2 regions of the Ornithinibacillus liuyingii genome follow, and region 1 is predicted to be linked to the other one. Evidence: a T-box and tRNA genes for the amino acid it is inferred to sense, from the RefSeq annotation. Region 1 holds a T-box; the other holds one or more tRNA genes.

Evidence for each region. A T-box is a leader RNA that pairs with one kind of tRNA and senses whether it is charged. The one in region 1 lies ahead of ileS (isoleucine--tRNA ligase), so its partner is inferred to be a tRNA-Ile.
Region 2: it has a tRNA-Ile gene. The T-box ahead of ileS (isoleucine--tRNA ligase) is inferred to sense a tRNA for this amino acid. The anticodon was not compared.

Annotation. Positions count from the first base shown of each region.
Region 1 covers NZ_JBPWOS010000001.1:311,847-328,303, forward strand. Annotated here, with positions in the region: gene ACSKT4_RS01575 (YggS family pyridoxal phosphate-dependent enzyme) at 1-220, shown strand, start outside; gene ACSKT4_RS01580 (cell division protein SepF) at 231-653, shown strand; gene ACSKT4_RS01585 (YggT family protein) at 662-946, shown strand; gene ACSKT4_RS01590 (YlmH family RNA-binding protein) at 957-1,736, shown strand; gene ACSKT4_RS01595 (DivIVA domain-containing protein) at 1,900-2,403, shown strand; T-box leader at 2,462-2,689, shown strand; gene ileS (isoleucine--tRNA ligase) at 2,845-5,601, shown strand; gene lspA (signal peptidase II) at 5,843-6,313, shown strand; gene ACSKT4_RS01610 (RluA family pseudouridine synthase) at 6,310-7,215, shown strand; gene pyrR (bifunctional pyr operon transcriptional regulator/uracil phosphoribosyltransferase PyrR) at 7,387-7,926, shown strand; gene ACSKT4_RS01620 (aspartate carbamoyltransferase catalytic subunit) at 8,079-8,981, shown strand; gene ACSKT4_RS01625 (dihydroorotase) at 8,956-10,248, shown strand; gene carA (glutamine-hydrolyzing carbamoyl-phosphate synthase small subunit) at 10,235-11,338, shown strand; gene carB (carbamoyl-phosphate synthase large subunit) at 11,331-14,531, shown strand; gene ACSKT4_RS01640 (dihydroorotate dehydrogenase electron transfer subunit) at 14,528-15,283, shown strand; gene ACSKT4_RS01645 (dihydroorotate dehydrogenase) at 15,280-16,194, shown strand; gene pyrF (orotidine-5'-phosphate decarboxylase) at 16,191-16,457, shown strand, end outside.
Region 2 covers NZ_JBPWOS010000007.1:20,459-36,915, forward strand. Annotated here, with positions in the region: gene rpoD (RNA polymerase sigma factor RpoD) at 1-891, shown strand, start outside; gene ACSKT4_RS10530 (hypothetical protein) at 888-1,034, opposite strand; gene cccA (cytochrome c550) at 1,606-1,971, shown strand; gene ACSKT4_RS10540 (tRNA (adenine(22)-N(1))-methyltransferase) at 2,048-2,758, shown strand; gene ACSKT4_RS10545 (Nif3-like dinuclear metal center hexameric protein) at 2,742-3,869, shown strand; gene ACSKT4_RS10550 (DEAD/DEAH box helicase) at 3,907-5,217, shown strand; gene ACSKT4_RS10555 (deoxyribonuclease IV) at 5,236-6,129, shown strand; gene ACSKT4_RS10560 (DUF2624 domain-containing protein) at 6,331-6,615, opposite strand; gene ACSKT4_RS10565 (DUF4190 domain-containing protein) at 6,791-7,162, shown strand; gene ACSKT4_RS10570 (hypothetical protein) at 7,206-7,535, opposite strand; gene ACSKT4_RS10575 (NfeD family protein) at 7,614-8,249, shown strand; gene ACSKT4_RS10580 (Na/Pi cotransporter family protein) at 8,453-10,081, shown strand; tRNA gene ACSKT4_RS10585 (tRNA-Asn) at 10,309-10,383, shown strand; tRNA gene ACSKT4_RS10590 (tRNA-Met) at 10,391-10,467, shown strand; tRNA gene ACSKT4_RS10595 (tRNA-His) at 10,494-10,569, shown strand; tRNA gene ACSKT4_RS10600 (tRNA-Ile) at 10,579-10,655, shown strand; tRNA gene ACSKT4_RS10605 (tRNA-Ser) at 10,665-10,757, shown strand; tRNA gene ACSKT4_RS10610 (tRNA-Phe) at 10,952-11,027, shown strand; gene sodA (superoxide dismutase SodA) at 11,192-11,803, shown strand; gene ACSKT4_RS10620 (MFS transporter) at 11,927-13,201, shown strand; gene ACSKT4_RS10625 (peptidoglycan D,D-transpeptidase FtsI family protein) at 13,273-15,417, shown strand; gene phoU (phosphate signaling complex protein PhoU) at 15,556-16,215, shown strand; gene ACSKT4_RS10635 (endolytic transglycosylase MltG) at 16,261-16,457, opposite strand, start outside.

The sequences.
Region 1 (16,457 bases):
TGGGTTAATGACCATGGCTCCACATACAGAAGATAAAGAGCTACTACATCAAGTATTTGGTATACTTAGAAATTTACGAGACACTATTAAAGAGAGAAACTATCCTTTTGCACCATGTGAGTATTTATCCATGGGAATGAGCAATGATTATGATATTGCAATTGAGGAAGGTGCAACCCATATTCGAATCGGTTCTAAGCTGGTTGGGGCTAATAAGTGAGGTGGATAATTTGAGTATTAAGAACAAGTTAAAGACATTATTTGCTATGGACGATGAATATGAATACATTGAAGAAGAAGTAGCTACATCTTCCTCCAATAACGTAATCCCGGCTACTAGTAATAATGTAATCAACTTAAAAAGTGTTAAAACAAGTTCTTCCAAAGTAGTACTCTGTGAGCCAAGGACGTTTGATGAAGCACAGCAAATTGCAGATAATATTGTCAATAAACGAACCGTTGTTATAAATTTACAACGTGTAGAACATTATGAGGCAAAGAGAATGATAGATTTCTTAAGTGGGACAGTGTATGCCGTTAACGGGGTTATTCAACGTTTAGGTTCACAAACATTCCTCTGTGCACCAGATAATGTTGATGTCTCTGGCTCTATCACAGAAGCTTTCGAAGAAGAATTCAATAAAGGATGGTAAAGTAGATCATGTCGTTATATACGTTATTTTTGATTTTGTCTAATGTATTACGTGTTTATAGTTTCGGATTAATTATTTATATTTTCATGTCATGGTTTCCTGGAGCAAGAGAATCATCATTTGGGGAAATACTTTCAAAATTGTATGAACCATATTTAGAACCTTTCCGTAAGTTTATCCCCCCACTAGGAATGATCGATATTTCACCTATTGTTGCGATTATTGTGTTACAGCTAGCAGGGGCTGGGTTGTGGGCTATATATGATATTTTAGTACGATTGGTAATTGGGTGATTACAGGTAGATGGATATATATCAACATTTTCGTAAAGAAGAGCATAGCTTCATTGATCAAGTATTATCATGGATGGAACAAGTGGAGCGCTCTTATTTACCTCGATTGACAGATTTCTTAGACCCGAGGGAACAACAAATTATTGAAATGTTAATTGGAACTTCAAATGATGAGTTAAAATTGTTATTTTTTGGTGGAGGAACCTACTCTGAGCGAAAAAGAGCGATTATTGCTCCTCTTTATGAAGAGATTGACGAGGATTCCTTTAATATATCGTTATTACAGGCTACCTACCATGAAAAATTCGTCTCGCTTACTCATCGAGATGTGTTAGGTGCCTTTTTATCATTAGGAATGAAACGAAAAAAAGTAGGAGATATTTATGTTGGTAAAGGCAAGGTTCAACTTTTTCTAGATAAAGATATTTCCGCTTATATCCAGATGAATATGACGATGATCAGGAAATCTACAATTACATTCGAAGAAAAACCTTTTTCGGATTTAATTGAACAAGAACCTATTTGGTTTCGTTCTGAGAAAATTGTTTCTTCCTTAAGACTGGATACGATGTTAAAAGAAATTTATTCTTTATCCCGCAAAGAGGCACAGACTCTTATTGATAAAGGATTAGTTAAAGTTAACTATCGTACGGTTGAGGATAGTAAATTCATTTTAAGAGAAGGCGATATGATTTCTCTAAGAGGAAAAGGTAGAAGCAAGCTCATCGCTGTCAATGGGCAAACCAAAAAGGAAAAAATAAAAGTTACAACTGCATTATTACAGGTATAGTAAAGAGTGACTATTTGATATATAATGATATCGAATAGTTGCTTTTTGACTTTTTTCTAGAAATGTAAGCATAAATTGCAGGAAATACATATTTTTTGTCGAAATATACTGGTATACTGAAAATGGACTAATATTTTTATAAAATCATAGGGAGGTAGCCGTTATGCCATTAACACCATTAGATATTCATAATAAAGAATTTACGAGAAGTTTTCGTGGATATGATGAAGATGAAGTAAATGAATTTTTAGATCAGGTTATTAAGGATTATGAAATGGTAATTAGAGAAAGAAAAGAATTAAAAGAAAAGATTGAACAAATGAATGAAAAGTTAAGCCATTTCACCAATATAGAAGAAACATTAAATAAATCAATCCTTATTGCTCAAGAAACGGCTGAAGAATTAAAAGGGAATGCTTCAAAGGAGTCGAAACTCATCATTAAAGAGGCAGAGAAAAATGCTGACCGTATTATTAACGATGCGCTAAGTAAGTCTCGCAAAATCTCAATGGAAGTCGAAGAGTTAAAGAAACAAGCTAAAGTTTTCCGTACTCGTCTAAGAATGCTTGTGGAAGCTCAATTAGATATGATTGGATCAGATGATTGGGAAGATTTATTTGAGGAAGCGGTTGGTAAAGATTTAGAATTAGCTAATAATGAATCTTAAACCTTGACGTTTTATTAAAATTTACATATAATGCTTACACGAATAGGTTAAAATAATAGCAAATACGATGATAGAGACAGTATAAAAACTAGTTGCTTGTCAGAGCGAGCTAGGGTCTGGTGAAAGCCTAGTACAGCACGTTTTTAGAAAATCACTCTTGAGTATCCAATTTGAAATAAATCAAGTAAAATTGGACGTCTTGTTCACGTTACGAATATCGAGTGAATTTAAAATGTTATCATTTTAAATTTATAAGGGTGGTACCGCGAGTCTTCTCGTCCCTTTCTGGGATCAGAGAGGCTTTTTTTATTTTATGATGGTTTTTCGGGAAGTTGGGTTAATTTTAGCGAGCTTATGTTCTAACCGCGAAACTATACAACAAATCAAAAAATAGCCAAACATAATTATCAAGTAAAGTTAAAACATAAGGAGGTCTAATCAGTGGACTATAAAGAAACATTACTGATGCCAAAAACAGAATTTCCAATGCGAGGGAATCTACCAAACAAAGAACCATTACGTCGTGAAAAATGGGAAGAAATGAACCTATACGAAAAATCAGTGGAAAGAACAAAAGGTAGACGAACATTTATCCTACACGATGGTCCACCATATGCAAACGGTGATATTCATATTGGTCATGCATTAAATAAAATCTTAAAAGATTTCATTACGCGGTATAAGTCAATGTCAGGTTACCATGCACCTTATATTCCAGGATGGGATACACATGGTCTTCCGATTGAAACTGCATTAACGAAGAATAAAAAAGTGAAACGTAAAGAGCTATCTGTAGCAGAATTTAGACAGCTATGTGCAGAATATGCATTAACCCAAGTCGATAGTCAACGTTCGCAATTTAAAGAACTAGGCGTACGTGGTGATTGGGATAATCCATATATAACATTAACGAAAGATTATGAAGCGGCTCAAATTAAAGTATTCGGTGAAATGGCCAAAAAAGGGTATATCTATAAAGGACTAAAACCAGTATATTGGTCTCCTTCTTCTGAATCAGCGCTTGCTGAGGCAGAGATTGAGTATTATGATAAACGCTCTGCTTCTATTTATGTTGCGTTTGAAGTAGAAGATGGAAAAGAAGTTCTGGATTCTGGAGATAAAATTGTCATCTGGACGACAACTCCATGGACAATTCCAGCTAATCTAGGTATCAGTGTCCATCCTGATATCAACTATGTGTTAGTTAAAGTTAATAATGACAAATTTGTTGTGGCAGAAGCACTACTTGAATCTTTAATAACAGAACTAGAGTGGGAAAATCTACAAGTAGTGAAAAGCTTCAAAGGAAAAGAATTAGAGCGCGTAACAGCAAAACATCCATTCTACTCCCGTGAATCTCTTGTCATGCTTGGTGAGCATGTTACGACTGATGCAGGTACAGGTTGTGTTCATACAGCTCCTGGCCATGGGGAAGATGACTTTTATGTTTCGAAGGCATATGGCATTGAGGCTTTCTGTCCAGTGGATCATAAAGGTGTGTTTACTAGTGAAGCACCTGGATTTGAAGGTATGTTCTATGACGATGCAAATAAAGTAATTACTGAAAAGTTAGATGAAGTCGGTGCTTTATTAAAACTTTCCTTTATTACTCACTCCTACCCACATGACTGGAGAACTAAAAAACCAACCATTTTCCGTGCTACCGCACAGTGGTTTGCTTCAATCAAAGATTTCCGTGAAGATATCTTAGATGAAATCAAACAAGTTAATTGGTATCCAGCATGGGGAGAGACAAGACTATACAATATGGTTCGTGATCGTGAGGACTGGTGTATTTCTCGTCAACGTGCTTGGGGAGTTCCAATTCCGGTATTTTATGGTGAGGATGGAACAGCAATTATTACAGATGAAACAATTGAACATGTATCGAAATTATTTGCAGAGCATGGTTCTAATATTTGGTTTGAAAGAGAAGCGAAAGATCTATTACCAGAAGGATTTACTTCTGAGCATAGTCCAAATGGTGAATTCACGAAAGAAACGGATATTATGGATGTTTGGTTTGACTCTGGGTCTTCGCATGCAGGAGTATTATTAAATAGAGAAGATCATACAAGACCAGCTGATGTTTATTTAGAAGGTAGTGACCAATATCGTGGTTGGTTTAACTCTTCTTTATCAACGGCCGTAGCTGTTACAGGTAAAGCACCATATAAAAACGTTATTAGCCATGGCTTTGTTTTAGACGGTAATGGTCGTAAGATGAGTAAATCACTTGGAAATGTTATCATGCCAAGTAAAGTATTAAAGCAGCTAGGTGCAGATATTTTACGTCTATGGGTGGCATCGGTTGATTATCAAGCAGATGTCCGTATTTCAGATGACATTCTGAAACAAACTTCTGAGGCGTACCGTAAAATCCGAAACACTTTCCGATTTATGTTAGCAAATTTAGCTGACTATAATCCAGAAACAGATCGTGTACCGGAAGCAGAAATGGAAGAAGTAGATCGTTACATGTTACATCGTTTGCAACAGTTAGTAAAAGAAGTACGGGAAAGTTATGAGAAATTTGAGTTCTCTCCTATTTTCCATCGTATCCATAACTTCGTTGCAGATGATCTAAGCTCCTTCTATTTAGATTTTGCTAAGGATATTCTTTATATTGAAGCGGCAGATAATCATCGTCGTCGTAGTATCCAAACGGGGTATTATGAAATCCTAACCACCTTGGTACAATTGTTAACACCGATTATCCCACATACTGCCGATGAGGTATGGGAATATATTCCGGGGGTTAAAGAAGAGAGCCCTCAATTGACAGATATTCCAGAACCAAGAGAAATCGAAGGATTTCATGGTTTGGAGAACAAGTGGAATCATTTCATGGCCATCCGTGATGATGTACTAAAAGCACTTGAAGAGGCACGTAATGAAAAAGTAATTGGTAAGTCTCTAGAGGCTAAGATTACGGTTGTTCCAAGAGATGAAGAAACAAAGACAGTAATAAATTCAATTAACGATGTTCATCAGCTTCTAATCGTTTCAGAGGCTGTTGTTAAGGAACAATCAGAGGAAGCAGCAGAATACCGTTATGTCGATGTTCTTGTTGAAAAACATCCAGCTGAAAAATGTGAACGCTGCTGGGTTGCCTCAGATACAGTAGGACAAAATGAAAAACATTCAACACTTTGCTCCCGCTGTGCCGATGTTGTAGAAAAACACTATTTTGCATAAGTGTTATAATTGGCATAAAAATAACGTGAAGCTTATAAGGCAATAAAACTAGAATAACCCGAACTAATTCGCTTGATATCAACGAATTAGTTCGGGTTTCTTTCATCCGTATACGTTTCCGACAGTTATACAGAATGATAATGGACAAATCATTGAATTTTTACAGGATACGGTATAAGATTAACTAAGGATTTATATACAAATAATAGAGTGAAGTAGTCAATATGGAGGGGTAACCTGAATGTATCGGTACTATATTTTAGCAGTATTCGTCATAGCAGTAGACCAATTTACCAAGTACTTAGTAGTAAAAAATATGGAATTATATGAGCAAATATCGATTATAGATGGCTTCTTTTCGTTAACCTCGCATCGAAATAGTGGTGCAGCTTGGGGAATATTAGAAGGTAAAATGTGGTTCTTTTATATAGTAACGATAATTGTGATTATCGGAATCATTTACTATCTACAAAAATTTGGAAAAGAAAGCAAATTATTTGGTATCGCTTTAGGCCTAATTTTAGGTGGTGCTATTGGTAATTTTATTGATCGTTTATTCCATCAAGAAGTAGTAGACTTTTTCGACTTTGTAATTTTTGGATATGATTTCCCGATTTTCAATATTGCGGATTCGGCACTGACAATCGGTGTAATATTCGTGATAATTGCTACAATATTGGATGAGAAAAAGCAGAAAGGAAAAAATAAATGACATTACAACATGTTGTTACAGAAACTCAAAATAAAATGCGAATCGATAAACTATTAGCCGACATAAACCCTGATGAATCTCGTTCACGGGTTCAAGGATGGATTACGAAAGAGCTTGTTATGGTGAACGATGAGGTAGTAAAGGCTAATTATAAGTGTCAAGTAGGAGATGTTATTACATGGAGAATTCCTGAGGTGGAGTCATTAGATATTGAAGCTGAGAATATTCCTTTAGAGATTGTTTATGAAGATAGGGATGTATTAGTGGTTAATAAGCCGAAAGGAATGGTCGTCCATCCATCTGCAGGGCATCAATCTGGCACATTAGTGAATGGTTTACTATATCATTGTAAGGATCTATCTGGAATTAATGGGATAGAGCGTCCGGGAATTGTTCATCGTATTGATAAAGATACTAGTGGCTTATTGCTCGTTGCTAAAAATGACAAAGCTCACACCAGTTTATCTGAACAATTATCGAATAAAGATGTGAAACGAAAATATGAAGCGGTTGTTCACGGTGTCATTAATCATGACACAGGAATGGTTGATGCGCCAATAGGAAGGGATCCGAAAGATCGTCAAAAAATGGGCGTGGTGGAAAATGGGAAGCCCGCAGTCACTCATTTTCAAGTGCTAAACCGTTTTAATGAATTTACACATATTGCATGTCAATTAGAAACAGGTAGAACACATCAAATACGTGTTCATATGCGGTATATTGGATTTCCGCTTGTAGGCGATCCAAAATATGGACCTAGAAAAACTTTGGATACAAATGGTCAAGCATTACATGCAAGACTAATAGGGTTTACACATCCTACTACAGGGGAATGGCTAGAATTTGAAGTAGAGCCACCTGCCTATTTTAAAGAATTACTAACTAATTTAGAATTAATGTAGTTGACAAGAAGAGTTAATTCTGAAATAATGTAACAAATGAATAGAAACCTTTAAATTTTCAGTCCAGAGAGGCTAAAAAGGGAACGACTTTTACGGGATATTTGTAATTACTCCCCCTTTTTTCCTTATGGAGAAAAGGGGGTTTTTATTTAGGAGGGCGCAACACATATGATCAAAAAAACCGAAATTCTAGACGAGCAGGCAATAAACCGAGCACTTACCCGAATTGCCCATGAAATCCTTGAAAAAAATAAAGGTGGAGAAGACCTTGTCATCGTTGGGATTAAAACGAGAGGTGTACCACTGGCAAAAAGAATACAAGAAAAGATTAAAAGAATTGAAGGTTTAACCTTGCCAATTGGGGAACTAGATATAACATTATATCGTGACGACCTAGCAAAGGCTATAGATTCAAATGAACCAGAAATACGCAAAACCGATTTGCCAGATAATATTACGAATAAAAAGGTTATCTTAATCGATGATGTCTTATATACTGGGAGAACGGTTAGAGCAGCAATGGATGCTGTAATGGATATTGGCAGACCGTCACAAATACAGCTGGCAGTCTTAGTGGATAGAGGGCATCGTGAGCTACCAATACGTGCAGATTATGTAGGGAAAAATATACCAACATCAGAGAAGGAGATTATAGTAGTCCGACTTAATGAAACGGACCAAACCGATTTAGTATCTATTTATGAAAAATAAATAATGAAAGGACCTTTAATTAAATCCAGAGAGGTTTACAAGGTTGCTTTGATTACGTGCGATAGAATTCTGCACGTCTACCTCTTTGCGACCAAAATGCAAAGAGGTGTTTTTATTTAGGTAAAATCCTTAGACGAATGGGAGGGCTGTAAATGGAACACTTTATATCCATCGACCAGTTAAGTAAGCAAGAGATTTTTCAGTTACTAGAGGATGCACAAATGTATCAAATGAAAAAAATGAAAATTTCCAAGCAACTTTTTGTAGCGAATTTATTCTTCGAGCCAAGTACTAGAACTAAAATGAGCTTTACTGTAGCAGAAAGAAAGCTAGGTTTAGAAGTGTTAGACTTTCACGCAGAAGCCTCTAGCTTAGCAAAAGGGGAAACACTATATGATACCGTGAAGACTTTTGAATCGATTGGAGCAAATGCACTAGTTATTAGACATGATGCAGACCAATGGATAGAAGAATTAGAACACATCACTATTCCGATCATAAATGCTGGAGCTGGAACACGTGAGCATCCTACCCAAGGAATGCTTGACCTTCTGACAATCTATCAAGAATTTAATACGTTCGAAAATCTTAACATCGTGATAGTAGGCGATATTAAACATAGCAGGGTAGCAAACTCAAACGCGCATACACTTCAACGATTAGGTGCCAATGTCTATTTAAGTGCTGCACCAGGCTACGAAGATGAATCACTACCTTTCCCATATATCACAATAGATGAAGCAGTTGAATTTTGTGATGTTGTGATGATGTTAAGGATTCAACATGAAAGACATGTTGAAAAGCATGATACTAAACAGTATTTAGAACAATTTGGATTAACAAAAGAACGGGAACAAAGGATGTTAAGTAAGGCAATTATTCTTCATCCTGCTCCCGTTAACCGAGGAGTAGAGATGGATAGTGACCTTGTGGAATGTAGCCGCTCTAGAATATTTAAGCAAATGAATAATGGGGTCTTTATGAGAATGGCAATTTTAACACATGTATTACAAAAATGGGGGATTATAAATGAGAATCTTATTAAAGAATGCTAGCCGATTGATGGAGAATGGGGTACTAGAAAGCTGTGATGTTCTAATTGAGGAAGGTAAAATAAAGCAAATTGGTGAATCTATTGAAAATGAAGATGTAGATCGTTTGATTAACTGTGAGGGAAAGCTTGTAACACCTGGATTTATCGACGTACACATTCATTTACGAGAACCAGGAGGAGAACATAAGGAAACGATTAAAACAGGGACAATGGCTGCTGCCAGAGGTGGTTTTACCACAGTATGTGCCATGCCAAATACGAATCCAGTACCGGACGATGTAGCATCCATTACTAGTTTACTAGAGAAAATAGATCAAGATGCTCTCATTAGGGTCATACCTTATGCATCGATTACGAAAGGGTTAAAAGGGAAGGAGCTAACTGATTTGGAGGAGTTAGCCAAACATAATGTATTTGCATTTACTGATGATGGTGTAGGCATCCAAACAGCTCACGCGATGTACTCGGCAATGAAAAGAGCACAAGCAGCAGGGAAAGCAATTGTTGCCCATTGTGAAGATAACTCTATCGTGTATGGTGGTGTCGTTCATCATGGCGATGTAAGTGAGCGTCTTGATTTACCAGGTATTCCTTCAATAAGTGAGTCCGTCCAGATCGCTCGGGATGTCCTGTTAGCAGAAGCTACAGGGTGTCATTATCATGTTTGCCATGTGAGCACGAAGGAATCTGTTCGTGTGATCCGAGATGCAAAAAAAGCAGGAATTCATGTCACGGCAGAAGTGACACCACATCACTTAATTTTAAATGAAGACTCCATTGCCCAAGATGATGGTAATTGGAAAATGAATCCACCATTAAGAAGTAAAGCAGATCAAGAGGCATTACTGGAAGGTCTATTAGATGGAACAATTGACTTTATTGCGACAGATCATGCGCCACATAGTGTAGATGAAAAAGCCCAAGGGATGCTTCATGCACCATTTGGAATTGTAGGGTTAGAAACAGCCTTTCCACTCCTCTATACGAATTTAGTTAAACGAGGAAAAATAACCTTAAATCAACTTATAGACTGGTTAACGATAAAACCTGCACAGGTGTTCGATTTACCTTATGGAAGATTAAGAGAAAATGATAAAGCAGATGTAACATTAATTGAATTAACTAGGGAGACAAGGATTGATAAACATACCTTCTATTCCAAAGGGAAAAATACACCATTTCATAATTGGAACGTAACGGGTATACCAGTTGTTACGATATATGAAGGGAACATCGTCTATGAGGAGGAAAGCTATGTTAAAGCGTAAACTAGTACTAGAAAATGGAACAGTATTTATTGGGTCAGGGTTTGGTAGTGATCGTGAGATAAGTGGAGAAGTAGTATTTAATACAAGTATGACAGGGTATCAAGAGATTATTTCTGATCCATCATACTGTGAGCAAATTGTCACCTTAACCTATCCGCTTATTGGGAACTATGGGATAAACAGAGATGACTTTGAAACAGTTGCCCCTTTTATAAATGGTTTAATCGTCAAAGAATACAGTGAATATCCTTCTAATTTTCGGTGTGATGAAACAATCGATAGCTTTTTAAAAGCACATAATATTCCAGGACTAGCAGGAATTGATACTCGGAAGCTAACAAAATGTATTCGGAAGGCTGGAACAATGCGAGGTTACATTGCTAATGAAGAAGTACCAGATGATGAGATAATTAGAAGGTTACAGCAAATCCCGGTAAGACATGATCAAGTGAAACAAACCTCTACTTCTAAACCATATATTGTTCCCGGGAGAGGTCGTCGGATCGTATTAATTGATTTTGGAATGAAGCATGGTATCTTACGAGAATTAACGAAACGTGATTGTCATGTAACCGTCGTTCCTTATAACTATTCAGCTGATAATATTTTACGGTTAAAACCAGATGGAATTATGCTTACAAATGGTCCTGGTGATCCACAGGATGTACCGGAAGCTATTGAAACAATTCAACGTGTTATTGGTGCAATCCCGATATTTGGAATATGTTTAGGCCATCAATTATTAGCGCTTGCTTGTGGTGCAAAAACAGAAAAAATGAAGTTTGGTCACCGTGGTGGAAATCATCCAGTAAAGGATATAATTCATGGAAAAACATTTCTTACCTCGCAAAATCATGGCTATGCGGTAAATACAGCTTCATTAGCTAATACGGATTTAGAACTAACACAAATAGCATTAAATGATCATTCTGTTGAAGGAATCAGGCATAAAGTATTCCCAGCATTTTCCGTGCAGTACCATCCAGAAAGTTCACCTGGACCGGAAGATTCCAACTATTTATTCGATGATTTTTTACGCTTAATGGATCAAACGATAACGAAACAGCAGGAGGAGAAAGTCTATGCCTAAACGAACAGACATTCAGAAAATACTTGTTATTGGATCAGGCCCAATCGTAATTGGTCAAGCAGCAGAATTTGATTATTCGGGGACACAAGCCTGTCAGGCGCTTAGAGAAGAGGGCTACACAGTTATTTTAGCAAACTCTAATCCAGCTACCATTATGACAGATCAAACGGTAGCAGACCGAGTATATATGGAGCCATTAACGGTTGAATTTTTAACTAAAATTATTCGTAAGGAGCAACCGGATGCATTATTACCGACATTAGGTGGGCAAACAGGCTTAAACTTAGCAGTAGCTTTAGATAAAACTGGAATCCTTAAGCAATATAATGTTGCCCTATTAGGTACATCGTTAGAAGCAATCCAAAAAGCAGAAGATCGTGAAAAGTTCCGTGACTTGATGCAAGAAATCAATGAGCCTGTACCAGAAAGTCGTATTGTTAATACAGTAGAGGAGGCCGTTGAATTCGCGGAGACAATTGGTTTTCCATTAATTGTTCGACCAGCATATACATTAGGTGGTACTGGTGGAGGGATGTGTTATGACGAGGATGATTTGCGAGAAATTACCCGTAATGGACTAGCGTTATCACCAGTGAATCAGTGCTTAATCGAAAGAAATATCGCGGGCTTTAAAGAGATTGAGTATGAGGTAATGCGAGATAAAAATGACCAAGCGATTGTCGTATGTAATATGGAAAATATTGACCCAGTTGGTATTCATACAGGTGATTCTATTGTGGTTGCTCCTTCGCAAACATTAAGTGACAGAGAATATCAGTTACTACGAAATGCTTCCCTTAAGATTATCCGCGCACTCGAAATTGAAGGAGGATGTAATGTTCAGCTAGCTTTAGATCCAACTAGTTTTGCTTATTATGTCATTGAAGTTAATCCACGGGTGAGCCGTTCGTCTGCACTAGCATCGAAAGCAACAGGTTATCCGATAGCGAAAATGGCAGCTAAAATTGCGGTTGGACTGACACTAGATGAAATAATGAATCCAATCACGGGAACAACTTATGCATTATTTGAACCTGCATTAGACTATGTCGTGACGAAATTACCTCGATTCCCATTTGATAAGTTTGTTACAGGAGATCGTAAATTAGGTACGCAGATGAAGGCAACTGGAGAAATCATGGCTATCGGAAGGAACTTTGAAGAATCACTGTTAAAGGGAATTCGTTCCATGGATATTGGGACAGAAGAGTTAGGGTTAACTAGTTTAGCCTTTCTGGATGAGGATGATATTTTATATCGACTAAAAGTTGCAGATGATGAAAGAATATTTGTTATTGCGGAAGCATTCCGTAGAGGAGTATCGCTCGATATAGTATTTAACTTGACGAAGATTGATCCGTTTTTCTTAACTAAGCTACAAGAATTAGTAAACTTTGAAGCCGTTATTAGTAGTAATGTTTTTTCTGCGGAAATACTTTATCAAGCAAAACAAAAAGGATTTTCCGATAATCAAATTGCTAGACTTTGGAATAGTACCGTTGATGAGCTTTATAAGTTTCGTATCCAAGAAAATATTTTCCCTGTATTTAAAATGGTGGATACGTGTGCTGCAGAATTTGATTCTAAAACACCTTATTTTTATAGTTCCTATGAGGAAGAAAATGAGTCGATACCAACAGCTAATCGAAAAGTTTTAGTGTTAGGATCAGGGCCAATCCGAATTGGTCAAGGGGTAGAATTTGATTATGCTACAGTGCATTCCGTACTTGCCATTAAAGAGATGGGTTATGAAGCTATTATCATGAATAATAATCCTGAAACAGTGTCTACCGATTTTAGTATATCCGATAAATTATACTTCGAACCTCTTACTTTAGAGGATGTTATGCATGTTATTAATCTAGAGAAACCTGAAGGAGTTATTGTCCAATTCGGAGGCCAAACGGCAATTAATTTAGCAGAAGGTCTTGCAAGAAGAGGTGTTCCAATCTTAGGTACAGCACTAGAGGCAATCGATAAAGCGGAAGACAGAGATAAATTTGAATTATTATTAGAAGAGCTAGGATTATTAAGAGCAGAAGGGAAAGCGGTTAAACGAATAGAGCACGCAATCGATGTTGCAGATTCCATCGGCTATCCAGTATTAGTTCGTCCTTCATACGTTATCGGAGGCAGTCGTATGGAGATTGTCTATAACCAAGACGAACTAGAAGCTTATTTGCAAAAAACTGGCCATATCACAGACCGTCACCCGATTCTAGTAGATAAGTATATTACGGGAATTGAAGTAGAGGTAGATGCCATTAGTGATGGTGAGACAACTATCGTTCCAGGAATAATGGAGCATATAGAACGTTCCGGTGTTCATTCTGGAGATTCGATAGCCGTGTATCCCCCACAACGATTATCAGAAAAGGTAAAGGAAAAATGCTTTGAAGCAACCTGGAAAATATCACAGGCGCTACAAGTGAAAGGCTTAGTCAACATCCAATTTATTATTTGTGATGATGATGTGTATGTTTTAGAAGTAAATCCAAGAGCAAGTAGGACGATACCATTCCTTAGTAAGATAACGGGCGTAACGATGGCAAATCTTGCTACAAGGTGTATTCTCGGCGAAAAGCTAAAGGATTTAGGTTATACATCTGGTATCCTTCCAGAAAACAAATTAGTATCTGTTAAAATACCAGTTTTTTCATTCGAAAAATTGCGTAGTGTCGATACTATATTAGGACCCGAAATGAAATCTACTGGAGAGGCCATTGGTTATGATAAAACAATGGAAAAAGCTTTATATAAAGGATTACTTGCAGCTGGAATATCTGTTCCTAGTGAAGGGGCCGTATTAATTACCGTAGCAGATAAGGATAAAGTTGAAATGCTACAAATTGCAGAACGCTTTCATCAACTTGGCTTCCAATTATATGCAACAGAAGGGACAGCATCCTTCTTAAATGGCGCAAATCTTCCAGTTATCGAAGTGGCAAAATTAGGGGCAAATGAACCTAATGTATTATCCATTATTGAGGAAGGTAAAGTACAATTTGTCATGAATACATTAACATCTGGAAAACAACCTAGATCAGATGGTTTTATGATTAGAAGAGTATCCGTTGAAAGAGGTATTCCTTGTTTAACTAACCTAGATACAGCAAATGCCATTCTAAATGTAATCGATTCTACAACATTTAGTGCGAATCCAGTTCAAACAAAAGAGGTTGTTCTTTTATGATAAAAAAGGAAAAAATGCAGATCTTATCCAAGACAGTCATCGCGTTCAATACGATAAAAATGGTTTTACACAATGAACCTATTAGTAAACATGCAATGCCTGGGCAGTTCTTGCATATTCAAGTTGAAAATCATACGTTGAGAAGACCAATCTCTATTGCAAACTGTGACCAGGATACAGGAACAATCACTATTTTATTTAAAATAAATGGAGATGGTACGAAGCGCTTAGCTGCTTATGAACCTGGAGATTTAGTAGATACACTAGGACCATTAGGGAATGGGTTTCCAATTGAAACAGATATACCTTCTACTATTTTATTAGTAGGAGGAGGTATAGGTGTACCACCTTTGTATTATTTAGGTAAAACATTGAAGGAAAAAGGAGCTACGATTATTTCTATCCTAGGATTTCAGCAAAGGGAGCATGTCTTCTATGAACAGGAGTTTTCAAACCTAGGAGAATTGTATATTGTCACAGATGATGGCTCCTATGGTCATAAAGGAGTGGTGACCGATATGTTAAGCAGGGTTAGCACATATGATTACTACTATAGCTGTGGCCCACTTCCAATGCTTAAAGCGTTAACCACAAAGCTAGAAGGGAAGAAAGGCTATATTTCTTTAGAAGAGAGAATGGGCTGTGGGATAGGAGCATGTTTTGCTTGTGTTTTACCAACAAAAGAAGGCAATAGCTATAAGAAGATATGTAAGGATGGTCCGGTTTTTGCCTCAGAGGAGGTCCAAATATGACAAATCTAGCAATAGAGTTACCAGGTCTTGCATTAAAGAATCCAATTATCCCAGCATCAGGGTGTTTCGGGTTTGGACGGGAATATAGTCAATTCTATGATTTAAGTAAACTAGGTGCGGTAACAATGAAAGCCGCAACCGAAAACAAACGATTTGGCAATCCAACACCGAGGGTTGCTGAAACAACTGGTGGGATGCTGAATGCTATTGGTCTACAAAATCCAGGAGTCGCTAAAATTATCGAAACAGAGGTACCGTTTTTAGCTAATTTTGATACTTGTATTATCGCAAATATTGCAGGAAGTTCATTAGAGGAATATGTGAGAGTGGCTGGTACATTTAATAACACCAATGAGGTACATGCACTCGAATTAAATATATCTTGTCCCAATGTTAAAGAAGGTGGAATTCAGTTTGGTACGGATCCTATTATGGCAGCTCGTGTGACAGAAGCCGTGAAAAAAGCTAGTAATCTACCAGTCTATGTGAAGTTATCCCCAAATGTGACGGATATTGTAGCAATGGCAAAGTCTGTTGAATCTGCTGGCGCAGATGGCTTATCGATGATTAATACCATTACAGGGATGCAAATTCATCTGCCAACTAGAAGGCCAATCATTGCCAATAAAACTGGCGGATTATCAGGTCCTGCAATCAAACCCGTAGCCATAAGAATGATTTACGAAGTAAGCCAACAGGTAGATATTCCGATCATAGGTATGGGAGGGATAAAAACTGCAGAAGATGTTCTTGAATTTCTATTAGCTGGTGCTAGTGCAGTCGCTATCGGAACAGCTAATTTTCAAAATCCATATATTTGTTCGGAAATTATCGATAATCTACCGATTGTATTAGAAAGCTATGGGTTTTCCTCGGTGCAAGAAGCGATTGGAAAGGGGATAATAGCATGACAAATTCGATATATGTAGCATTAGACTTCCCGAACTGGCAAGAGACGAGCACCTTTTTGGAAAGAAATGATTTAAAAGGTGTCCCTGTGAAGGTCGGGATGGAATTATTTTATAAGGAAGGATTAAAAGTCATTGAGAAATTAAAGAAGGATAATCATCGTATCTTTTTGGATCTAAAGCTACATGATATCCCTACAACCGTGATGAAGGCAATGCATGTCCTATCGAAATTAGAGGTAGATATCGTGAATATTCATGCCTTG
Region 2 (16,457 bases), on a different contig from region 1:
ATGAAAGAAATCGAAAAAGAAGAAGAATTTGACATCAATGATTTAAGCGTACCACTAGGAATTAAAATTAATGATCCGGTACGAATGTACTTAAAAGAAATCGGTCGTGTTGATTTATTATCTGCTACAGAAGAAATAGAATTAGCTACTCGTATTGAACAAGGTGATGAGGAAGCTAAGAAACGACTAGCAGAAGCTAACTTACGTTTAGTAGTAAGTATTGCTAAGCGATATGTAGGTAGAGGAATGCTATTCCTTGACCTAATCCAAGAAGGCAATATGGGTCTTATTAAAGCTGTTGAAAAATTTGATTATCGTAAAGGATTTAAATTTAGTACGTATGCAACTTGGTGGATTCGACAAGCCATTACTCGTGCTATTGCTGACCAAGCAAGAACGATTCGTATACCTGTACACATGGTTGAAACGATTAATAAACTTATCCGTGTTCAAAGACAGTTATTACAGGATCTTGGTCGTGAACCAACACCAGAAGAAATTGGTGAAGAAATGGATCTAACGCCTGATAAAGTTCGTGAAATCCTAAAAATCGCACAGGAACCTGTTTCATTAGAAACACCGATTGGTGAAGAGGACGATTCTCACTTAGGTGACTTTATTGAAGACCAGGAAGCAATCTCACCTTCTGATCATGCTGCTTATGAATTATTAAAAGAGCAACTAGAAGATGTATTAGATACATTAACCGACAGAGAAGAAAATGTTCTTCGATTACGATTTGGTCTAGATGATGGTCGTACTCGTACGTTAGAAGAGGTCGGTAAAGTATTTGGTGTAACTCGTGAAAGAATTCGTCAGATTGAAGCAAAAGCACTTCGTAAGCTAAGACACCCTAGTCGTAGTAAACGTTTAAAAGACTTTTTAGATTAATTGGGTTGGTCATTGGTCGTATAAGAGCAATGACTTTCCTTCTTTCTTTTTTTGTATGTCGTTAAATCTGCATTGGGGTGATTAATTTGGCAGATGATCGTACTAGTACCATTGTAAAAGAAATCCTGTATTGGAAGGAGCATAAATTACTTCCTGAATCACAGTGCGATTTCTTGTTAGCATTATATACACAAGGGAACGATAATTCGTTATCGGATATAAAGAGAGAGAAGTATAAACCTTTCCTTTATATTCAGCTAATACTTTTAGTGTTAATGGTACCGTTTTCATTTCTTGTAGTTTATTTTACTCAATTTAGTTTCATTTTGCAACTGAGTATTTTAGTTCTTTTTATGGGATATTCTATTTGGGTGTTTCGTTATTTTTACAGGAATAAGATAAACTATGTACATATTTCAGTTATTGTTCCACTAGTTATATTATTAATGACTACAGATTTAATAACGAATAAACTTCAAATAAACCCATATGTTACCATTAGTATATTTCTATTAATTTTCGTAACTTGGTATTGGTTAGGAAAAAAACTTAACTATCGTTATTTAATGTTGTCAAGTGTTTTAGCTATTATTTTGTTATTGTTCGTAAATTTTTCACATCTTTTTTCTTTCAACTAAAGCATTTTTCATATAGAATAGATATAGCTATGTGGAATAATATTTTATTCTGGGGATACATAAGGAGGAAATACTAATGAAACGAAACCCATTAATCCCCTTTGCAATGATTGCCATTGTCGGGGTACTAGCAGTAATTGTTATTTCTTTTGTGGGTAATCATCAAAGGACACAGATTGCTGAAGGGGACGAAGGACAAGCTGATAAAGTAATCATGGAAGATCCGGAAGAAATTTACGAAACAAGTTGCTTGCATTGTCATGGGGCAGACCTTTCTGGTGGTATGGGACCTGCTTTAGATGCAGTTGGTTCTGAATTATCTTTAGATGAAATTAAAGATATCGTTACCAATGGTACAGAAGGCGGAATGCCAGCTCAACTAGGGCAGCTTGCTGAAGAAGAAATTGCAATTATTTCTGAATGGTTAAGTGAGAAGAAATAAATAGTGTCGGGGAAAGCTTTCTGATATAATACAGAAAGCTTTTCTTTTATTATGTATTTGAAAGAGGAGGCTAGTTATGGCAGAGGAAATAAAGTTATCTAATAGACTGCGAAAGGTCGCTTCTTATTTACCAAAAGGGGCACATTTTGCCGATATTGGATCTGATCATGCGTACTTGCCTTGTTATGTATGCAGTAATGACTCGACCGCAAGAGCAATTGCTGGAGAAGTAAATGAAGGACCACTATCTAGTGCAATCGATACGATTAAGACCTACCAGTTACAGGATGTAATTGAAGCAAGATTAGGTAATGGTTTGGCTGTTCTACAACAAGGAGAAGTTAATCAGGTAGTTATTGCTGGTATGGGTGGAGCATTAATCCGTTCGATCCTAGAAAATGGGAAGGACAAGCTCGAAAAAGTCAATTTAATTATTGCCCAGCCAAATGTCGATGAAAAAAATGTACGTAGTTGGTACATGGAGAATGGATTCATTATTGAGGATGAAGCTATACTAGAAGAAAATGGACATATCTATGAAATTATTGTTGGGCAACGGTCGAATAATAAGGAAACACTATCCGATCAGCAATTGCTTTTTGGCCCAATTTTATTAAACCGACGAGATGCATTGTTCTTTAAAAAATGGAAGTCTGAACGAGATAAATTAATAAACGTTATTCGTCAGATGAAGCAAGCTAAAGTACAAGATACCATGAAAATAGGGAAATTTGAGGAGCAATTAAGTTGGATTGAGGAGGTGCTACGTCATGAGCCAGACAACTAACGCACATATCTTTAGCCTTATGGAGAAATGGGCTCCCAAAGCTTTCGCGTACGATTGGGATAATATAGGCTTACAAATAGGTTCGTACAATAAACCAGTAAGAAAAATCATGGTTACATTAGATGTACTGGAATCTGTAGTGGAAGAGGCAATCGAAAATGAGGTAGATTTAATCATTGCACATCACCCATTATTATTCAAACCTTTAAAAGAAATAAATGTCGACAGCTGGCGTGGTCGAATAATAAAAAAATTAATTCAGCATGATATAACCGTATATGCAGCACATACGAACCTTGATGTTGCAAAAGGTGGCGTAAATGATTTATTAGCTGATTTAATTGGTCTTGAAGATAAGGTAGTATTAGTAGAAACTAATGAAGATTCATTATGTAAAGTTGTTGTCTATATACCAGAAACGCATGTAGAAGTTGTGACAGATGCATTAGCTAAAGCAGGAGCTGGTCACATTGGTCATTATAGTCATTGTACATTCCAGACCATAGGAACAGGCACATTTATGCCTTTAGGAGAAGCGAATCCTTTTATTGGGAAAAAGAATCAATTGGAGATGGTTCCAGAGGTAAAAGTGGAAACAATCGTCCAACAAAGCATTCTTTCCAATGTATTAAAAGGAATGATTGCTGCTCATCCTTATGAAGAAGTGGCATATGATGTCATTCCATTAAAAAATGAAGGCGAGAAAATTGGGTTAGGCCGGGTTGGGAATCTGAAGGAAGTAACGACATTAGATGAATTCGTGACTAAAGTAAAGAATGTCCTAGAGGTAAACTACGTAAGAGTATCAGGGGATAGTAACCGTAAAGTTAAGAGGGTGGCTGTATTAGGTGGAAGTGGTGAAAAATATTTTCACTCTGCTATACAGAAGAAAGCAGACGTTTACATTACTGGGGATATGACATTCCATGTAGCACAAGAAGCGATTGAAATGGGAATTTCCGTTATTGATGCTGGGCATTATATAGAAAAAGTCATGAAGTCTGCTACGAAACAATATTTAGAACAACAAATCAAAGAAGATGCAACCTTAAATAAATCACTTGAAATAATTGTTTCGGAGACGAACACAGACCCTTTTCAATATCGATAGTAATTTAGTTTGGTAAGGCACTTAAAGGAGTAATCGTATGAATAAAACATTTAAATCAATATCGTTCAACCCAATTATGCTAGATGTAATTGAAAGTTTGGAATTTAAGCAGCCAACAGAAATCCAGCTGAAAGTTATTCCTGCTATATTAAAAGGGCAAAGTGTCATTGGACAATCCCATACTGGTTCAGGAAAAACACACTCTTTTTTACTCCCAATCTTTAACCAATTAGACGCGAATAAAAAAGAAATACAAAGCGTAATTACAGCACCAACACGCGAGCTTGCGACACAGCTATATGATGAAGTGAAAAAAATTATCAAATTGGCTGGTAAAGAAGAGGAATGGAAAACGAAGCTGTTAGTTGGAGGAACAGATAAACAAAAAATGATTGATAAGTTGAAAGAGCCTCCACATATTATTGTAGGTACCCCTGGTCGTATTTTAGACTTAGTGAAAGAAGAAGTGATTTCGATTTATTCTGCTACTTCCTTTGTCATTGATGAAGCGGATTTAATGCTTGATTTAGGTTTTATTGAGACATTAGATCAATTATTAATTCGTTGTAAGCAAGATATACAATTAATGGTATTCTCTGCAACCATTCCACAACGACTAGAACACTTCTTTAAAAAGTATTTAGAAAATCCACTACATGTTAAGATTGCTAATGAATTATCTCCTGAAACAATGGAGCATCGTTTAGTTGCTGTTAAGCATCGTGCAGAAGATGAAATCATTTATCAACTATCCGAGGCAATCAATCCTTATCTAGCCATTATTTTTACTAACGGTAAAGAGAATGCAGATAAACTTCATGAAAAACTGTTAGAAAAAGGTCTTAATGTAGGGATTATTCATGGTGGGCTTACACCTCGAGAAAGAAAGCGGATTTTAAAAGAGATTCAAAGTCTTAAATATCAATATTTAGTTGCTACTGATTTAGCATCAAGAGGAATTGATATTAAAGGAGTAAGTCATGTCATAAATGCACAACTTCCGAAAGAGGAAGAGTTCTATATTCACCGTGTAGGTAGAACAGCACGGGCTGGAATGGAAGGAACTGCTATAAGCTTATATCGAGAAGAAGATCTCAAGCTAATCGAAAAGCTTGAACAAAAAGGATTAGAATTTGTCTTTTATGATGTAAGAAATGGTGAGTGGAAAGATGCAAAAGCATGGAATGAACGAAATCTGCGTCTGAAGACAACAACAGAGGTTGAAAAAGAAGCATGGAAGCAGGTTCGTAAGCCTAAGAAGGTAAAACCGGGCTATAAGAAAAAGATGAAAAGACAACAGGAATCCATTAAGAAAAATATGATTAAAAGTAAAAATAGAAAGAAATAATGGGGGAGTAAAGTCGTTATGTTAAAAATTGGTTCGCATGTCTCAATGAGCGGCAAAAAAATGTTGCTAGCTTCAAGTGAAGAAGCGGTCTCTTATGGCGCAAATGCGTTAATGATCTATACTGGTGCACCACAGAATACGAGGAGAAAGCCAATCGAAGAATTAAATATTGAAGCAGGTCTTAGGCATATGACGGAAAACGGTATTCAGGATATTGTTGTCCATGCTCCGTATATTATTAATATTGGAAATACAACGAAACCAGAAACCTTTGAATTAGGAGTTAACTTCTTAAGAAGTGAAATCGATCGTACGGAAGCTATCGGTGCAAAACAGATTGTACTTCATCCAGGTGCCCATGTAGGTGCTGGACCAGACGAAGGAATCCAAAAGATAATTGAGGGTTTGAATGAAGTATTAGAGAAAGATGATAAAGTTCAGATTGCCTTAGAAACAATGGCCGGAAAAGGTTCAGAAATAGGTAGAACATTTGAAGAAATTGCCCAGATTATAGAGGGTGTTACCCATAACGATAAGTTATCCGTATGTTTTGACACCTGTCATGTTCATGATGCTGGTTACGATGTTGTGAATGATTTTGATGGTGTTCTAGAACAGTTTGATAAAATTATTGGTGTGGATAGAATAAAGGTCGTCCATGTAAATGACTCTAAAAATGAGCGAGGAGCACATAAGGATCGTCATGAAAACATAGGCTTTGGACATATTGGGTTTGATGCACTTCATTATATTATCCATCACCCACAATTAGCGGCACTACCAAAAATATTAGAAACACCTTATGTAGGTTTAGATAAGAAGAGTAAAAAAGCTCCTTATAAATTTGAAATAGAAATGATTCGAAACGGGTCATTTAACCCGGAATTACAAGAAATAATTATGAATCAATAAATTAACGTGACCAATACGATGATTATCAAATTTATAATGATGTTTAGTGTGCGGTTTAATGAGATTATTAAGCTCTATAGAGGTTGGGTTACGGTTCGAGAATCGTTGTCTCAGCCTCTAGTTCTTTACTTAAACTTGTTTTATCAACGCGTAAATAGATAAGCTACCTATAAGGTAAATTGCTTACCTAGGTAGCTTTTTTTAATTAAATAAATGCTCCAGTCCGTGTGATTTTATTAATTCATGAAAAAGTTTATTTGCTTTTAATGCGGTTTGGCGGTCTATAATTTCACTTAGATCGTGGAGCATCTTTTCTCGCTCTCTTTTGTCAAATGGGTCAATTTTTTTAGTATGAACATATGTGGCAATTTCCTCGGCCTGCTGTCTCGTAATCGTAAACCCGTATTCCCCTGAATATTGTATAATATCTTCAGCTGTAATTTGTCTCATTTTATTCAGAATAATTTGTTTTATAAACACTGACATAATATACACCTCTCTTTGTTTACCACTATATGCTTACCAGCTGCTTTTATCAACTTGTTCTCACCGTTTTATGGAAAATGGTTATTTCACCTGGTGGTAAAAAGTAGCATTATAAGTTTCGTTTTTCATCATAAACTATAATTGCACCTCATCATTTTATAGAAGGAGGTCAATCATGGACGATAAAATTCGTACCAATAATGTGGAGAACGCTCCGAAGCATGGTGAAGACGATATTTCTTCACGTCACGTCGATGGACTTTATTACAGTAGCCGTGATGAGGAAACAGCTGCTGAATTAACAGCAGATGACTACAGAAATGTAGCCCTTGACGAGGAAAAGAGTGAAGCGAATACTTCAATCGGTTGGATAGCCTTAGTGTTATCTATTGCCTCATTCTTCTGGGCACCAATTCTTTTAGGTGGTGCTGGGATTGTTGTAGGGTTTATGGCAAGGAATCGTCATGCAAATACCCTTGGTAATATTGCAATCGTAGCCGGCGCAATCTCCATTATCATTACCCTGTTTATATTACCTTTCGTATAGATGAAGAGGCTAGGTTCACTACCTGGCCTCTTTTATATTATGGCTAATTATTTCCATAACCGTTATATTTTGGAAAGAAATAATAGCGATTAACCTGCAGATGATCAGGGTCTACTGTTGGATTCAATGTAGAAAAATCTCTTCGAATTTGCTCTATATTTATATTGTGTATCGTTGGGTTAAGTCGTTCGGTAACGGTTAGCACCGTGTCACCTCGTTCTGTTTTTATCTTGATTGGTTCAAAAGCAGTGTTTAATGTTAGGGAAGAATCCTGACTTTCTTTTTGTTTTGATAAGTCAGTTCCGGTGTTTAAATCTTTATAGATACTAATCAAAAATAGTATAATACATATAGTAAGAATAAATTTTTTCATGAGTTACTCCTTATTATGAAACCATTTATTATTCACAAACGTATATAAAGTAAGATTAATTTGGAGAGGGAGAAGAATATGGAAATATTTTCTCAAGAGTGGATTGCTATTATCATCACTGGCTTAGCAACATTATTTTTAATTGGTGAAATATTAGTAAATATGCGTGGTATATTTGCTTTATTAGGTATAGGATTTATAACGGTTTATTTTTCAGTATATTTGGAAACAGACTCCCTTATTCTTATGCTTGTCATTTATTTTATTGGAATCGCACTTATAATTATAGATGGTAAAGTATTAAATGATGGAACCTTAGCGACTATTGGTACAGCTGCTATGATTGCAGCTGTCGCGTTACCGGCACCAAATTTTGCCGCTGGAGCATATGCAGTACTAGGGGTAATACTAGGGGCAGCAGGGTCACTGTTCTTCTTAAAAGTATTTAAGCGTAGAGATATGTGGAATAAGATTACCTTAAAAGATAAATTGACTAGTGAGGCTGGATATAATTCTATCAATGCTGAATATAAAACGTTATTACATCAAGAAGCGGTTACATTAAATGATTTACGTCCGGTTGGTACGATACGACTTGGAAATAAAGATTATAGTGCTATATCGAATGGTCAATGGATACCAAAAGGAACGGAGGTAGTCGTAACTGAAGTAGATGGAACAAAAATATTAGTAGAACGTAAAAAAAATTCTTAGGATCCTCCTAAGAATTTTTTTTTTGCCTTTTACACACAATACCTTTATTGAATGAAGTTTGTTCTTTCTTGTCGGAATTTGAATGTAAATTTTGTGTAAAGTTTTTAATAATTGCTTTACAAAACGGATTCTTTTTTCAATAATGATAAAGGTGTGCCAATAAGGGATACATAAGACAACATAATTAAAGGGGCGAATATCCATTGGAAATAGACGTGCAGACGCTGATTTTTGAATTCATCGGTGGTTTAGGTATTTTTCTTCTAGGTATTAAATATATGGGAGATGGATTACAAAAATCTGCCGGAGATCGTTTGCGAGAAATTTTAGACCGTTTTACGAGTAATCCGTTTCTTGGAGTACTTGCGGGTATAGTAGTGACTATTTTAATTCAGAGTAGTTCAGGTACGACCGTTCTTACTGTAGGTTTAGTTAGTGCCGGATTTATGACACTTAGACAAGCCATCGGAGTTATTATGGGTGCGAATATTGGTACAACGGTTACAGCATTTATCATCGGTATCGATGTCGGTGCGTATTCATTACCGATTCTTGCTATTGGTGCCTTAATGATCTTTTTCTTTAAACATCAAAAGGTCACTGCTATTGGTCAAGTCGTGTTTGGTTTTGGCTCATTATTTTATGGGTTAGAATTAATGAGTAGTGGAATGAAGCCTTTAAGGTCGTTAGAAGCATTCCAGGAATTAACCCTAAGTATGAGTGAGCATTCCGTATTAGGGGTTGTTATTGGGGTACTGTTCACTGTTATCGTACAAAGCTCTAGTGCGACAATCGGTATTTTGCAGGGACTTTATTCTGAAGGAGCCATCCGACTAGATGCTGCATTACCTGTCCTTTTTGGTGATAATATTGGGACAACTATTACAGCTATTATAGCATCCTTAGGTGCTACTGTTGCTGCTCGTCGTGCAGCTGCAGTACATGTCATATTTAACTTAGTAGGTACAACTGTCTTTTTATTATTACTACATCCATTCACACAATATGTGATGTTTTTACAAGAAAAACTAATGTTAAACGCCGAAATGACTATTGCTTTCGCACATGGTAGTTTTAACATACTAAATACAATTGTTCAGTTCCCATTCATTGGCTTACTAGCATGGATGGTAACGAAGCTTGTACCAGGAAAGGATACTACAATCGAATATAAGCCGAAGCATTTAGACCCGATTTTTATTCAACAATCTTCAGCGCTAGCCCTTGACCAAGCAAAGGCTGAAATAGTTCGCATGGGTGAATATGCATATCAAGGCATGGAAGAGACAAGCATGTATTTATCAACAAACCAAACGAAACATGCTGAAATGGCTCTACAGATTGAAGGCGCACTAAACAGTTTAGATCGTAGTATAACGGATTATCTTATTGACATTTCTGGTGGTTCATTGTCTGAATTTGAAAGTGCAAAGCACACGGTATTAATGGATACAGTGCGAGATATTGAACGAATTGGAGACCACTTTGAAAACGTTGTGGAGTTAATCGATTATAAAATATCCAATAAAGTAGTGATCACGGATAAGGCACAAGAGGATTTAAATAATATGTTTGACTTAACAATGTCTACCGTTAAGCAAGCGATTAAGGCGCTTGATACGGGTAATCGGGAAGAGGCATTGGCAGTTGTTCAAAAAGAGGACCAAATAGACAAAATGGAACGAAGCTATCGTAAAAAGCATATCATCCGTATGAATGAAGGGGATTGTTCTGTATCAGCAGGTATCGTCTTTGTTGATATTATATCGAATCTAGAACGTATCGGTGATCATGCAGTTAATATTGCAGAAGCAGTGTTAGAGGATCATTAAGAGAATAAAGAGAGAGGTTTTCCTCTCTCTTTTTATTTTTTTTGTAAATTTTTGTTGCTATTTTTAAATAAAGGTGATATAGTAATTATTGTCGTTTTCGACAGAAAGTAAAAATTACATAAATTAAATTAAAATAATAGTTGACACGAAAGATTGAACATGTTATATTATATCTCGTGCCACTTAAAGAGAAGACATCTACTTCTTACTTAAAAGATTGATAATTTTCCACAGTAGCTCAGTGGTAGAGCAATCGGCTGTTAACCGATCGGTCGTAGGTTCGAATCCTACCTGTGGAGCCAACAAAATGGCGGCGTAGCTCAGCTGGCGAGAGCGTACGGTTCATACCCGTGAGGTCGTGGGTTCGATCCCCTCCGCCGCTACCATTACTTATTTTATTTTAAACATCATGGCGGCCGTGGCGAAGTGGTTAACGCACCGGATTGTGGCTCCGGCACTCGTGGGTTCGATTCCCACCGGTCGCCCCATATAACTTAGGACCCTTAGCTCAGTTGGTTAGAGCTATCGGCTCATAACCGATCGGTCGCAGGTTCGAGTCCTGCAGGGTCCACCATTTAATCTCGGAGGTATACCCAAGTCTGGCTGAAGGGATCGGTCTTGAAAACCGACAGGCGGGTCAAACCGCGCGGGGGTTCGAATCCCTCTACCTCCTCCATACATAATCAATAATACTATTTTTAACATCATAGCGTAAGGCTTGGTAGCTCAGTCGGTAGAGCAACGAGCAACACATCCACCGAATTAACTACGAGTAACCCCGAAGCATACACATCCTTGAATAATCTAGAAGATGCAGGGTTCAAAACATAACAAGAAAATTTTATTATGTTTTTTTATGAAATATAGCAAGGCTTGGTAGCTCAGTCGGTAGAGCAATGGACTGAAAATCCATGTGTCGGCGGTTCGATTCCGTCCCAAGCCACCATTTTGTACAAGCGAATCGCTTGTTTTTTTTATTGGATTTTTTTCTCTCTCCAACAGATAACGTTACAAGGGCAAATAATTTGCAAGAACTGGAAACCTCTGATAATCTTTCATGTGAAGGGTATTTTATCCCTAAATAACTTATTATTGAAGGAGGATTTCATTATGGCAAAATTTGAATTACCAGAATTACCTTATGCATATGATGCATTAGAGCCAACTATTGATAAAGAAACAATGAACATCCATCATACAAAGCATCATAATACTTATGTTACAAACTTAAATGCTGCGCTTGAAGGAAAATCTGAATTAGCAGGTAAGTCCCTTGAAGAGCTCGTTAGCAATCTGGATGCAGTACCAGAAAGCATCCGTACTGCTGTACGTAACAATGGTGGAGGTCATCATAACCATAGCTTATTCTGGAAAGTTCTTTCTCCAAATGGTGGTGGAGAACCAACTGGTGAACTAGCTGATAAGATTAATGCTAAATTTGGTAGCTTTGATAAATTCAAAGAGGAATTTGAAAATGCTGCAAAAACTCGCTTCGGTTCAGGTTGGGCATGGTTAGTGGTAAACAATGGTGAACTAGAGGTAACTAGCACTCCAAACCAAGATTCTCCTTTAATGGAAGGTAAAACACCAGTATTAGGTCTTGATGTTTGGGAACATGCTTACTACTTAAACTACCAAAACAAACGTCCTGACTATGTTTCAGCATTCTGGAACGTTGTAAACTGGGATCAAGTTGCGAAAAACTACAGTGAAGCTAAATAACGCTTTTTATAGATAGAAGGATGTCGCAGAGAGATAAGTCTCTTTGTGACATCCTTTTTTCTTTTCGTATATCTCTATTTGAATTGCTCACACTAAGGAAAGAGAGAAAAGGGGCAATTCAATATGCATAAAAGCTTACAATTTGTTTTCGGAAAAACTGAAATTAATCGTGATTTAATCCTATTATTAGTAATAGGTGGACTATATTCATTAGGTATATATTTATCCAATACATTTGTAAATATTTACTTATGGAAACAAGCAGAAGGAAACTATTACACGATAGCTTTTTATAATCTTGCTATCTTTGTGTTTCAACCGATTACCTTTATAGTGGCTGGAAAAATAGCGAAAAAGGTGGATCGCGTCATTGTTTTAAGATTGGGTGTAATTTTTTTATCGCTGTTTTTTTTAACGGTACTTATGATAGGAGAGAAAGCAGCGTATTTTAACCTATTATTAGGAAGTTTATTAGGTATTGGTTATGGCTTTTATTGGTTAGCGTTTAATGTACTAACATTTGAAATTACCGAACCAGAGACTCGGGATCTTTTTAATGGTTTTTTAGGTGTTTTACAGTCTTTAGGTGGTATGATTGGTCCAATTACAGCTGGATTTATTATTTCCAAGATGCCAGCTAATATTGGGTACAGTACCATTTTTACCGCATCCTTCATTTTATTCATTTGCGCGGTAGCCTGTAGCTTCTTTTTAATCAGAAGACCTGCGAATGGTGATTACCTATTTAAGCGTGTAGTCCTAGAGAAGAATCATAATAAAAATTGGAATCGAATATTAAAGGCTCATTTTTTTCAAGGATTACGTGAGGGAATTTTCCTATTTGTCATTACTATATGGGTATATATCGTGACACAAAGTGAACTTTCACTCGGTATGTTTAATCTTTACTTCTCTGGTTTTTCCTTTGTCTTTTATTTTCTAGCTACGAAATTTATAAAGCCTTTCAAGCGTAAAAAGGCTATTCTGATTGGTAGCTTAATGCTGTACCTCGCATTATTCATTATTTTAATCCATGCTAGCTATAGTACGTTAATCATCTACGGTATTATTATTGGTATTGCATACCCCATAGTAAATGTACCCTATGCATCCATGACATATGATGTCATTGGAAAGGCATGGAAAGCAGGCGAATTACGCATTGAATATATCGTAGTTAGAGAATTGTTTACAAATATTGGCCGGGTTATCTCTATTATGACATTCATCTTAAGTATCACCGTATTTGAAACAGAGAAAATTATACCTATACTACTTGTTGTATTTGGGGCTATGCACTTAGGTGTTTATTTCTATAGCAGAAATATTTATTTAACTAGTTCAAATAAAAAGGACGTACTCATAAAAGATCAGGTGACCGATGAAAAAAACCGTTAAATTTTTCAATCATTAATGCTATAATATAGAGATAGAGAGAATCTAAATTTTGCTTATAATGGGGGAGAAATATGAAGAAGGAAAAAAAACAAAAAGCCCAACTTCCCTTTCGATTAAATATATTATTTTTTATAGTATTTTTATTGTTTGCGGTGCTTATTTTACAGCTTGGAGTAGTCCAGATACTTAATGGGGAAAGCTTTCAGGAAGAAATAAATAAAACAACAGAGGATATAACGAAGATACCGGTACCACGTGGAGAGATTTATGATCGAAACTACAATGTAGTAGTAAAAAACAAGCCGATGTACGCTATTACGTATACGCCACCTAAAGGTGTGCAGGCAATGGATCGGTTGAACGTTGCACAGGAACTTTCGAAATATATTGATATGTTCGACCCAGATCCAGAAAAAAGAGAAAAACAACTTAACAGAATAACCGAACGGGATAAAAAAGAGTATTGGTACCTTTTAAATGACGAAGAGGTTAAAGAGAAGTTAACTAAAGAGGAAGCTGCTGAAATGGATCCAGCAGAACAATATAATACTGTACTTGAGCGAATCACGGAGGAAGAATATGAAGACCTTACTGAGCAGGATCTAGAAATTATCCTCATTAAAAAAGAGCTTGACCGTGCCTATTCATTATCACCACAAATTGTAAAAAGTGAAAATGTGACGCCGGAAGAATATGCAAAAGTTGCAGAACACCTAGCGTCTTTACCTGGCATAAATGCCACAACAGATTGGGTACGTGAATATCCTTTTGAACAGACATTACGAAATCTTTTAGGAAATGTGACAACCGAAAAAGAAGGAATACCGGCAGAATCAATTGATACCTATTTGGCCAAAGGCTATAATCGTAATGATCGAGTTGGTGATACTGGATTAGAAAAGCAATATGAAGACCTGTTAAGAGGTAGAAAAGAACAGGTTAAATATACGATGAGTAAAAGTGGTGTCATTCTTGATTCGGAAGTAGTGGTACCTGGTGAAAGTGGTAAGGACTTAGTTCTTAGTATTGACATGGAATTTCAAGAAAAGGTAGATGAAATACTAAGGTCAGAACTTAAAGCTGCTACACAAGGCGGGAAAAATAGATATCTTCAACATGCTTTAGCGGTAGTGATGGATCCACATACTGGTGAGTTATTATCCGTTGCTGGTCAGAGTTATTTAGATGATCCAGAAACTAGTGTGATTGAGCAAGATGAAATTGTAGATTCGGCCTTTCGAACAATGACGGACGGCTACCGACCTGGATCCACTGTTAAAGGGGCTACCGTCCTTGCAGGATATGAATCAGGTGTTATCAGTCCTGGCAATAGCGTATTTGATACACCAATTAAAATCCTCGGGACCCCACAAAAGGGATCATGGACAAATTTAGGACGGGTTAATGATTTAGATGCGCTTAGACGTTCTTCCAACGTATACATGTTCTATATAGCGATGAAAATGGGTGGAGAATATAATTATTACGAAAATAAGAAGATCAGTTTTGATCCGGCTGCATTTGAACAAATGAGAAATTATTTTAAACAGTTCGGCTTAGGTGTAGAAACCGGTGTTGATTATCCAAATGAAACAACTGGCTATACTGGACCTAAAAAAGAAGCCGGCTTACTAATGGACTATGCGATTGGTCAGTATGATACGTTTAGTGCCATGCAGCTTGCTCAATATGTGTCTACTATTGCTAATGGTGGTTACCGTGTACAACCACATTTCTTGAAGGAAGTTCGTAATCCATCGACGAATGATGAGGACATGGGATCCATATATAAAAGTATAAATCCAAAAGTATTAAATAAAATCGTAATGGATGACAGTCTAATTGCAAGAGTTCAAGAAGGCTTCCGTCAAGTATATCAGGAGCCAGGTGGGACTTCGTATAGCTATTTTAGAGGCACTAATTTTAAAGCAGCTGGGAAAACTGGTACAGCTCAGAATGATATTACGATAAACGGTAATTTATACAAAACCATTAATCTAACGATGGTAGCATATGCTCCATATGATAACCCAGAGATTGCCTTATCAGTAATCGTTCCAAACTTAGATGAAAATACGGATTACCAAATTAACCAAAATATTACTCGTAGAATAATGGAGGCTTATTTTACACTTAAAGAGCAACGCGATAAAAGTACAAACGAAGAAAATTCAGCAACTGAAAATGATGAAATAGAAGAAGATCAAAGCGAATAACAAAGACCCTAAGACAGTAACAAAGTCTTAGGGTCTTTATCATGAAAACATATTTTTACAATAATTTTACATATAGTTAATATAGCCTTTATATTGAAGGACTATGATAGGTGTACTTTAATTAGGGGAGACGATTTTATGCTTAGTAGAGGACAGTTCCATTCAGAGATGGATACACTAAATCAAGATATCATCCAATTAGCAAATTTGGCTAAAAGTGCATTAATTAAATGTATGGATGCGTTATTTAATCAGGATATAGAGCTAGCAAAACAAGTTGTAGAAGAGGATAAAGTAATTGATAAAGAAGAAGCAGCAATTAATGATAAAGCAATTCTATTAATTGCTAAGCAACAACCCGTTGCAACCGATCTTAGACGATTAATTATTGCTTTACGAGTGGTCACCGATATAGAACGGATGGGTGATAATGCTAAGAATATAGCAAAAGCAACGATACGCTTAGGAGATCACTATTTAGAAGAGTTACCAAAGGAATTAAAGACTATGCGTGATACTGCTTTAGCAATGTTAGATACAGCGATCATTGCATTTCAACAAGAAGATATTACCGTTGCACACAAATTGGCACAGATGGATGATAAAGTAGATAAACTTTATAAACAAGTAGTGACGGATATGTTGAGTAAAACGGCCATCAACTCCGAAGAGGTTCAATATGTGATGCAAATCGCTTTCAGTGCCCGATATATTGAACGTTTTGCGGATCATATTACAAATATCGGGGAAAGTATTTTGTTTCTGGTTAAAGGAGAAATAGTAGATTTAAATGATTAAAGAAAAGGAAGAGGAATTAGGCTATACCTAAAATCCTCTTCCATTTTATCTAGTTAGTGCTTCTGCTATTTCGTAATGACTCATATCACTAGTTAACGTGAATTCACCAAGTTGAACTCGTTTAGCATAGCCCTTATCTTCTAAATAGTTACTGAAATCTCTTGCATTATCGATAATCCCATTTTCCTCAAGCTGATTACTAATCGTTGAGGATGGCATACCGGATTCTATGGTTAACGTAT